DNA from 3 places in the Nocardia higoensis genome. Region 1 is predicted to be linked to each of the others. Evidence: riboswitches for the same ligand, from Rfam matches in the RefSeq annotation. Region 1 holds a riboswitch; each other region holds the start of a gene.
What was found. A riboswitch is a leader RNA that binds a small molecule or an ion and turns the genes downstream of it on or off. The one in region 1 is predicted to bind cobalamin.
Positions count from the first base shown of each region.

Region 1 (3,267 bases):
GCGCCAGATGCCCGGCGTCGGCGGTCGCCATCGCCTCGGCGCAGATCCGCTCGTCCTCCCGCAGCGTCGACCGCAGCGCAGCAGCATGCGGCAACCGCCCGGTCTCGACGACCTCGCGGGCGGTGAAGTCGAACTGCATGTCGGTGTCCTGCGTCAGCGCGGCCACCTGTCGGGCATTGTTCTTCATGCTGATCGCGGCGATGTCGTCGCCGTCGACGAGGACCCGGCCCGACGCCGGGGACAACGCCCGGTACAGGCAGCGCAGCAGGGTCGACTTGCCACTGCCGTTCGGGCCGACGATGCCGACGAAACTGCCTGCCTCGATACCGAGCGTCACCGATTCGACGATGCGCGCGCCGTCGATCTCGACGGACACGTCCTGGTAGTCGACCCGCATCACCGGCCACCCACCATCGCGCCGCGCCTGCGCATCAACAGCAGGAACACCGGCACACCGACCGCCGCGGTGATCGCACCGAGCGGCAACTCCTGCGGTGGGACCAGCGTGCGGGCGAGCAGATCGGCGGTCACCAGGAACACCGCCCCCAGCAGTGGCGCGATGACGATCAGCCTGCGGTGATCGGCGCCGACCAGCAACCTGGCCACGTGCGGCACCACCAGGCCCACGAAACCGATGGCCCCGCACACCGCCACGAAACAGCCGGTCATCGCGGCCGCGACCACGAACAGCAGCAGCCTCAGCCGGGCGGCGTCCATACCCAGCGCGGCGCTGACCTCGTCGCCCATCGACAGCGCGTTCAGTCGTCGCGCACACACCACGATCACCACCGAACCCGCCGCGCAGACCACGGCCACCGAGGGAACCGCGCTCCATGTGACGCCAGCCAGGCTGCCGAGCAGCCAGAACATCACCGACCGGGCCGCGTCCCCACGCGGCGCCAGGAACACCAGCACCGTTGTCGCAGCGGAGAATCCGTATCCGAGAGCCGCGCCGGTCAGCACCAGACGCAACGGCACCAGCCCCGCGGCCGTGCGCGCCATCAGGTACACGAGCACGGTCGCGGCCAGCGCGCCCGCGAACGCCGCCGTCGACAGTGCGTAGACCCCGAGCGCGCCGAAGGCGCCGAACAGCACGACCGCGGCCGCGCCCACCGACGCTCCTGAGGAGATGCCGAGCACGTACGGATCGGCCAGCGCGTTGCGCACCATCGCCTGCACGATAAGCCCGACCCCGCTCAACCCGGCGCCCACCAGCGCCGCGGTGAGCACACGCGGCAGCCGGGAATCCACCACGATCCGGTAGTTGGCGATATCGGCGGCCGCCACGGGGCCACCGGAGAGCTCGGCCCACAGGAACCCGAGGGCATCGCGCCAGGGGATGGGCGCGGTACCGAACATCAACGCGAGAATCGACATCGCGAGCAACGCCACAAGGGTGGCGGCGGCCAAGGTGGCCACGGACAATCGACGCACTACCAGAACCTTCACGGATCGAACCCGGCCGGTCGATCCGAGACAGCACACGAGGACGTGCACGCAGAGCGAGCCCGTGACCTCGCCGACCGCTCCCTCGGGGTCGACAAGCGACCACACCGAACGGCGCGGCCACGCCGGCAGGTCTTCGGACTCGTGGACCCGGGACCGGACGAACCGATCCCACCTACTAGCGGTCGCTTCCCGGGTGGACACCCAGTGCTGTGTGACCGCGGTCGTTCCCACTCACCGCTGCGGGGCAGTTCCGGACTTCCACCGGATTCCCTCTTGCGAACCGCCCGGCCGAAGCCGAGCGGTAGCCGACGCGCCGCCACGGTAACACTCGCGCCGATGGTGCAGCGCCACGGTCACGCGTTCGATATGGCCCACGGAGTTCAGCTGAGGTGGTGATGGCATGCGTGCGGACCTGGTGGCGGCGCGTACTCCGTTGAGCCGGTCGCCCAGCTGACGATCCCGGCAGTTCCGGTGGTCCGCTGCATCGAATGGCATCCCGCCCGCCGTGCGTCGTCGAGGTGCTCGACCGGAGCGTCGGCTCGGTTTCGGTGAGGACCCCGGTAGGCGGGGGAGTGGTGCTGGCCTATCCTGGTTCCGCAGCTGGTTCGTCCCGTGCCGCTGTGGTGTGCGCGGGACGTCGAAGCTCCTCGCTCGGTGACGAGCGGAGGGCGAGAGGGAACCCGGTGAGAATCCGGGACTGTCCCGCAGCGGTGAGCGGGAACGACCGCCGTCACACAGCACTGGGCCACACGGCCTGGGAAGCGACGGCGTGGTAGTACCAGCCCGGGAAGTGCTCGATCCCGGGTCGACCCGTCGTGGTCGATGCCCGCGAGTCCGAAGACCTGCCGGTTGTGCTGGACACGCCGTGTCCAGCGGCCGTCGCCTCGCGGATTGGGCGCTACGCCGACATCTCACGCATTCGGTTTGTCCGGGTGCGTTGTCGTCGTGCGCGTCCGGACAGGTGGCGGCTGACCCTGCCATCGACGGAGCACATGACATGTCGAAACCTCTGAGTCCGTTCAGCGCGACGGTGCTGGGACTGCCGCGAATCGGACCGAACCGGGAACTCAAGCGGGCCGTCGAGGCCTACTGGGCGGGACGCACCGACGCGCCGACGCTGCACCGGAGCGCGAAAAAGCTGCGCGTCGACCAATTACGGGTCGCGCAGGCCGCCGGTCTGGATTCGGTCCCGGTGGGCACCTTCTCCTACTACGACCATGTGCTCGACACCGCGGTGCTGCTCGGTGTCCTGCCCGAACGGGTGTCGGGTATCGAGGACGACCTGGACCGCTACTTCGCGGCCGCGCGCGGCACCGACACCATCGCCCCGCTGGAGATGACCAAGTGGTTCGACACCAACTACCACTATCTCGTTCCCGAGCTCGCCGCCGACACCGCATTCACGCTGGATCCGGGCAAGCTGCTCGGTGAACTGGCCGAGGCGCAGGAGCTGGGCGTGCCCGCCCGGCCGGTGGTCGTCGGCCCGGTGACCTTCCTGAAGCTGGCCAAGACCGTCGACGGCAGTGCAGCGCTGGACCGGATCGCCGATCTCGTGCCGCTCTACCGCAGGTTGCTGTCCCTACTGGCCGAGGCGGGCGCGGTGTGGGTGCAGATCGACGAGCCGATCCTGGTGACCGATCTCGACGAGGCCGAACTCGAACTCGTCACCTCGGTCTACCGGGAGCTGGCCGGGGCCACCGACCGACCCGCGCTGCTGGTGGCGACCTACTTCGGCAAGCCCGGTCCCGCTCTCGCGGCGCTGGCGGCCACCCCGGTGGAGGCCATCGGGGTCGACTTCGTCTCCGGCGCCACGGTCGA
Region 1 covers NZ_JADLQN010000001.1:718,480-721,746, forward strand. Annotated here, with positions in the region: gene IU449_RS03215 (ABC transporter ATP-binding protein) at 1-397, opposite strand, end outside; gene IU449_RS03220 (FecCD family ABC transporter permease) at 397-1,377, opposite strand; cobalamin riboswitch at 1,556-1,774, opposite strand; cobalamin riboswitch at 2,085-2,314, shown strand; gene metE (5-methyltetrahydropteroyltriglutamate--homocysteine S-methyltransferase) at 2,447-3,267, shown strand, end outside.

Region 2 (3,267 bases), on a different contig from region 1:
CCACGAACCGGTTGCCGCACGCCTGGGCGATCGCCCGCTGCGCCCGGTCACCCGGATCGGCGCCCAGCGGATCAGGACGGGGTCGCGGCGCCTCGGTGTCGGCGAACCACGCGGCTCGTCGGCCGCGTGGATCGGTGACCGGTCGAACCGGTGACGAGCTCAGCGGTCGGCGAGGACGCGGCCGAGGAACCGCTCGACCTCGGACCGGTAGCGGCGCGGTTGTTCGTCGTGCACGAGATGTCCCGCGCCCTCGACCCACACGTACTCGGCGTGCGGGTTCACCTCGGCCATCCGGCGCATCTGCCCCGGCACCGTGATGGTGTGCTCGCCCTCGATCAGCAGGGTGGGTACTCGCACGGATGTCCATTCGTCCCAGAAATGGCGGCGGCCCCATTCCTCGGAGATCTCGCGGAAGGTGGCGACGGAACCGTGCAGGCGGTAGCCGTCGGGGCTGTGCTGGAAGGAGCGCAGGAAGTAGCGGCCCGCGACCTCGCCGAAGTAGTCGATCACGGCCGCGGCGTCGGGGAACGGCTGCGGCCAGGCCTCGATCATGGTCGCCCAGTTCGCGGCGGTGCGGCCGGTGAAATCGGGGCCGATGTCCTCCACGACCAGTGCGCGCACCCGCTCGGGATACCGCGCGGCGAAGACCCAGCCGTGCAGGGCGCCCATCGAATGCCCGATCACCACCATCGGTTCGGTGATCTCGGCGGTGGATTCGGCCAGGTCGGCGACGAACGCCTCGGTGGCCGGTTCGGACGGCGCGGGCCTGCCGTGACCGGCGGCGTCGAAGGTGCGCACGTGGCCGTGGTCGCGCAACCAGTCCAGGTGGCCCGACCAGGTGCGCGCGCTGCCCATCAAGCCGTGCAGCAGCAGAATCGGGGCGCCCGCGCCGCCTTCGTCGTGTAGCGGCCCCGCGCGATTCGCGGGCGCGGCCGACTTCGCCTCTGTCACCATCGACTCGATTGTGCCCCGGCCGTATTGTCGGTGGTATGGCTGTTGTGAAGATCAATGCGATCGAGGTTCCCGAGGGCGCGGGTCCCGAACTCGAGAAGCGGTTCGCCGCCCGCGCGCACGCGGTGGAGAACTCCCCGGGTTTCCTCGGGTTCCAACTGCTGCGCCCGGTCGCCGGTGACGACCGCTATTTCGTGGTCACGCAGTGGGATTCCGAGGAGTCCTTCGCCGCGTGGCGCGACGGTCCCGCGCGGACCGCGCACGCGGGCAGCGGCGACAAGAAGCCGGTCTCCACCGGCGCCTCGCTGCTGGAGTTCGAGGTCGTCCTCGACGTGCCCGCGCAGGCCGCGGCGGGCGAATGAGCACTGTCCGGGGGTGGGCGCCGTCAGCATCGTATTGACGGCGTACAACCCCGGGTGTCACAGTTCGAGGTGACCAAGCGAGGGTGAGCGGTAATCCGGTGGGAATCCGGAGCGGTCGCGCCACTGTATTCGACGTGCCGAGTCCGTCTCCGCCACCGGCGGGGGTTCTCGGGGCGGCGGGAGCCAGACACCGGCACCATCGCACAAACCCCCTTTACGGGACGCAGATCCCTCAGGAGGATCCCATGGCCATCGCGCATATCCCCGCCACCAGGGCGACCGATTCGGTCGCGACCGTGCTCGTCACGGTCGGTGTCGTTCTTCTCGCACTGCTCACCCTCTACCTGGTCGGGTTCGACCAGGGCGCGATCTCGCGCGGCGGGATGTTCCTGCACGAGCTGATGCACGACGGACGGCATCTGCTGGGTGTTCCGTGCCACTGACGGGATCGCTGAAAACTCTGTTGTTGCGTGGTCTGCTGGCCGGTGTGATCGCCGGCCTGCTGGCCGCCACGGTCGGCCATTTCGTCGGGGGACCCCACGTCGACGCCGCGATCGCGCTCGAAGAGGCGATGGCGGCATCGGAAACGGCGGCCGACGGGCACTCGCACGGGGCCGAAGCCGGTCATTCCCACGGCGACGACGCGGCGCATTCCCACGGCGACGACGCGGTGGTGAGCCGGACCGGCCAGAAGTTCGGCCAGTTCCTGGCGCTCGGCCTCTACGGACTGGCGCTCGGGGCCATCTTCGGCGCGGTGGCGCATTACGCGCGCCGCTTCACCTCGCTGTCGGGTCCCGCACTGGGAATGCTCCTCGGTGTCAGCGGCTGGGCCGCGATCGCCGCGGTGCCGTTCTTCAAGTATCCGGCGAATCCCCCCGCGGTGGGCGACCCGGACACCATCGACGACCGCACTCTGCTGTGGGTGGCGGTGGTGCTGCTCGGCATCGCCGCGGTCGGGGCAGGCCTGTACGCGTTCAGAGTGCTGGCCGGGCAGCTGTCGACGGTCCGGTTGATCGGCGGCGTGCTCGCGTTCGTCGCCGTGACGACCGTCGGCTATGTGCTGTTGCCGGGCGTGGACGAGGTGTCCGCGGACTTCCCGCCGAGCCTGCTGTGGCAGTTCCGGGTGTCCTCGCTCGCGGTGTCGGCCACTCTGTGGGCGGCGCTCGGGCTCGGATTCGCGGCACTGACCGAGTTCTCGGACCGCACGCGAACTGCCGAACGCGAGCGTGTCGCCGCGGGATGAGCCCAATCCGTTCCCACGGTTGAGGGGGCGAGGGAGTATCTCCTTCGCGACGTGAGACCCCGGCCCGTACCTACGGACCGGGGAGAGACTGCCGAAAGAGGTGGTGCGAGCCGGCGCAGGCTCGCACCACCTTTCGTTTTCGTGCCCTCCGGGCCGAGTTACGGCACCAGCGCCAACTGGCGCGACTGCGCGACCAGAGCGCCTGTCGAGTCCCATATCTCTATCTATCTCGAAGTCTTCCTCGTGTTGACGTCCTCCCGGCCGTGAACGAACGACCGGGATTCCTCCCGCGGCAGGGTGTGCCGCTCCGGTGGGTTCCTGCTTCTGCGTCGACTGCCCGCCGGATTGCTCCGTTGAGGTCTTACACCGACTCGACAGGCGTTTCCCCTCTCGGCCCGCCCGGCCGCGAGAATATTCGTTGCCGCGTTCACATCGCGGTCATGGATCGTGCCGCACACGCACGTCCACTCCCGCACGTGCAGTGGCTTCTTCTGCCCGACCACCCCACACCTCGAGCACAGGCGGGAACCAGCGATCCACCTTGGCGAAGGTTCGCCCGTACCGGGCTGCCTTCTCCTCGAGCATGGTCGTGAACGTCGACCAGCCCGCATCGTGCACCGATTTCGCCAACCGGGTACGGGCCAGACCCTTCACGCACAAGTCCTCCACGAATATCGCTTGGTTCTCGCGAATGATCCGTGTCGACTGCTT
Region 2 covers NZ_JADLQN010000002.1:131,190-134,456, reverse strand. Annotated here, with positions in the region: gene IU449_RS14710 (alpha/beta fold hydrolase) at 160-954, opposite strand; gene IU449_RS14705 (antibiotic biosynthesis monooxygenase family protein) at 990-1,313, shown strand; cobalamin riboswitch at 1,351-1,527, shown strand; gene IU449_RS14700 (CbtB domain-containing protein) at 1,559-1,756, shown strand; gene IU449_RS14695 (CbtA family protein) at 1,747-2,556, shown strand; gene IU449_RS29045 (zinc ribbon domain-containing protein) at 2,781-3,032, opposite strand; gene IU449_RS14690 (transposase) at 2,995-3,267, opposite strand, start outside.
Region 2: linked by a shared signal. The riboswitch ahead of IU449_RS14700 (CbtB domain-containing protein) and the one ahead of IU449_RS03220 (FecCD family ABC transporter permease) in region 1 are both predicted to bind cobalamin.

Region 3 (3,267 bases), on a different contig from region 1:
CACATCCGCGAACACCAGGAACGCCGCGCCCGTGACCAGCGACAGCGGCAACAGCAGCCGGTGGCCAGGACCGGCGAGCAGCCGCACGGCATGCGGAACCACGATGCCGACGAACCCGATCAGACCGCCCGCCGAGACCACGGCGGCGGTGCCGAGCGTGGCGACGCCGACCAGCATCAGGCGCACTCGCGCCGGATCGATGCCGAGGCTCGCGGCTTCCACATCGCCGACCGCCATCACGTCGAGTGTGCGCCGGTGGAGTGCGATGACCACGACACTCACCACGACATAGGGCAGCACGACGAGCACTTCGGACCAGCCGTCGGTGGTCAGCCGGCCGAGCATCCAGGAGTAGACCTGGCGCAGGGTGTCGTCGTGCAGCTGCATGAAGAAGGTCTGGACGGCGTTGGCGAAGGCGGCCACCGCGACCCCGGCCAGGATCACCACCACTTCCGACCGGAGCCCGCCGACCGTGCGGCCCAGGGTGTAGGTCGCCGCGACCGCGAGCAGGCCGCCCGCGAAGGCCGCGACGGGGACACCGGCGAATCCGGCCGCGCCACCGGCGACGATCGCGAGCGTCGCCCCGAGCCCCGCGCCGCTGGAGACGCCCAGCAGGTACGGGTCGGCGAGCGGATTCCGGAAGACGCCCTGGTAGGCGGCCCCGGCCACGGCGAGCATCGCGCCGACGAGCACGCCGAGGACGGTGCGCGGCATCCGGATGTCCCAGAGGATGGCCCGCTGTCGCGTCGACAGGCCCGACTCGACATCCACGAACGGCAGTCGATCGGCCATGTCCAGCAGGACGCCGCGCGGGGTGAGCCCGGCCGGTCCCACGAGGATGCTCACGAACACGGCGACCAGCAGCGCGAGAACCGCGCCGGTCACCACCAGCGCGCGACGCCGGGTCCCGGTCAAGAGGTGGGGCGGACGGCCGGGGCGCCCGCGACTACGGCGGCGATCTCACGCACCAGATCAACGACGCGCGGTCCCCAGCGACTCGCGATGTCCTCGTCGAGGACGTGCACCCGGCCGTCGCGGACCGCGGTGAGCTCACCCCAGCCCGCGCGCTGCGCGACGACCTCCGGGGTGACTCCGCAGCACTGTCCATCGGCCAGGAAGATCACATCGGGATTCTGCTCGAGCACGTACTCCGCCGACAGCTGCGGGTAGCCGTTGCCGCCGGTGGCGATGGATCGCAGGCCGAGCATCGAGTAGATCGCGCCGAGATAGGTGTCGTCGGTGACGGTGTAGTAGGTGTTGTCGAGCTCATGGTAGTAGCGCAGCGGGGCGTCGCGGTCGGGGAGTCCGGCGACGATGCGGTCGATATCGGTGCGCATTCCGGCGACGAGTTCGGCCGCGTCGCCGACATGCCCTGTGGCAGCGCCGAGCTGTTCGATCTGGGCGTAGGTGTCGTCGAGGGTGCGCGCGGCGGGCAGGATCAGCGTCTCGACGCCGGCCCGCTCGAGCCCGGCGACCAGGTCGCCGGTGTCGGCGTTGGCCACGACGAGGTCGGGGTCGTAGCCGAGGACGGCCTCGACGTTCGGGGTGTAGCCGGACAGGTCGGTGACGGGAGCGTCGGCCGGGTGATCGGAGCGGTCGTCGACCGCGACCACCTGCTCCCCCGCACCGATCGCGTAGAGCATCTCGGTGGCGGTGGGGCTGAGCGAGACGATGGCTCGGGGGGACCCGTCCACGCTGTTCCCGCCGGTCGACGGGGCAGGCTCGGAGGCGCTGCACGCCGCGCTCAGCAGAATCAACGCGCCTGCGGCGACGAGCCGCCAGACCGTGCCCCACCGTCGTGCGCCACCGGACCGCCCAGCCATGCCGAGTAGCCGGTCCGTCTCGAATCGTCCTGCACCCGCCCGGCGGGCAGCGTGCGGCCGTCGGGAAGCAATAAGCCGCCGGTGGGAAGCGAGTGGCACGACATCCTCCGTCCATACCGTCCTTCATCCGAGGACAAGTACGCCTCCCGCGACGGCGGCCGACCTGACTCACCCGGCGAAACGCCGAGCTCACAGTTGCGGGACAGTGCCGGATTCCCACCGGCTTCACCGTGACGCCGCGGTACCCGGCCGGGTTCGGCAGGGCATTTCGCAGCGTAGTTCACCCCGGAAACCGACCGGCCTCGCCGTGCCCCGACACGTCCGAACCGGCGGACCTCAGACCGACAGACCGTCCTCGAGGCTGCACCAGAGTACTTCGGTTTCGAACATATGATCGACTGATGTACCTGGCGCACCTGCACTCGAAATACCTGCTTCCCCCGGTTCTGCTCGTCGTGTGCCAGGACGAGACCACCGAACGATGGGCAGGCGGACCCTTCGTCATCGGTCCCCGGCAATGGCCGAGCCTCGTCGCACGGCCGCTGCTGCTCGGCCCCGACAATGTCCCCGTCATCACCGACACCGCCGAAGCGATCACCGATGTCCCGCTCGCCGCCCTGTCGGCAATCACCCACGCCCACCACCCCAGCATCGGTGCGATACTGAAATCGCTGGCCGCCGCCCTGCGGGGCATCGACGACGAAGACGCCGCCATCGTCGCCGAACTCACCGAACTCGGCCTCGGCACCAGCCCGGCCGCCGACACCTGGAGGCAGATGATGTCCGTGGATCTCTCCTTCTTCCGCTCGCAGACCTCGCAGCGCATCCGCGACGAAGGGCGCGAACAGGGACGTCAAGAGGGACGTCAAGAAGGACGCGCAGAAGACATCCTGCGCATCCTCCAACACCGCCGCGTCCCCCTCACCGACAGCGACCGCCACCGCATCCGTGACTGCGCCGACGCCGACACCCTCACCCGCTGGTTCGACCGCGCACTGTCCGCCGAAACCGCCGCGGAGCTCTTCACCGACTGACCGCAAGCTGTCGGCCCCGCCGTAGTGGCGGGGCCGACAGTTCGAGCCGCGGTCGGTACCGGTTGCACATGGGGGCCAAGCGAAGCAGCGCGGTCCCTGCCGGACCGCTCGGTCTCAAGACAGACTGCGGACAACCGCCCGGCGGTTACCCCCTATCCGGTCCCGATGCGGGCACAATGACACCCGCAGACCGCGCGCTACCAGAAGGGACTCCGCCGGATGAAACGATCGCTGTCCGCACTCGCCAGGATCGGCGTGCTCACCGCCGCCTGCTGTGTCGCGCTGGGTGCGCCCGCGACAGCCGACCCCAACAACATCAACCCGATCCCGGTACTCAACGGATGGCAGGGCCTGCCGAAACTCCCCGGCCCCACCGAGGCCGTGTTCCAGATGACCGGAATGGACAGCCC
Region 3 covers NZ_JADLQN010000003.1:121,636-124,902, forward strand. Annotated here, with positions in the region: gene IU449_RS18460 (FecCD family ABC transporter permease) at 1-915, opposite strand, end outside; gene IU449_RS18465 (ABC transporter substrate-binding protein) at 912-1,823, opposite strand; cobalamin riboswitch at 1,959-2,092, opposite strand; gene IU449_RS18470 (hypothetical protein) at 2,225-2,857, shown strand; gene IU449_RS18475 (DUF4185 domain-containing protein) at 3,077-3,267, shown strand, end outside.
Region 3: linked by a shared signal. The riboswitch ahead of IU449_RS18465 (ABC transporter substrate-binding protein) and the one ahead of IU449_RS03220 (FecCD family ABC transporter permease) in region 1 are both predicted to bind cobalamin.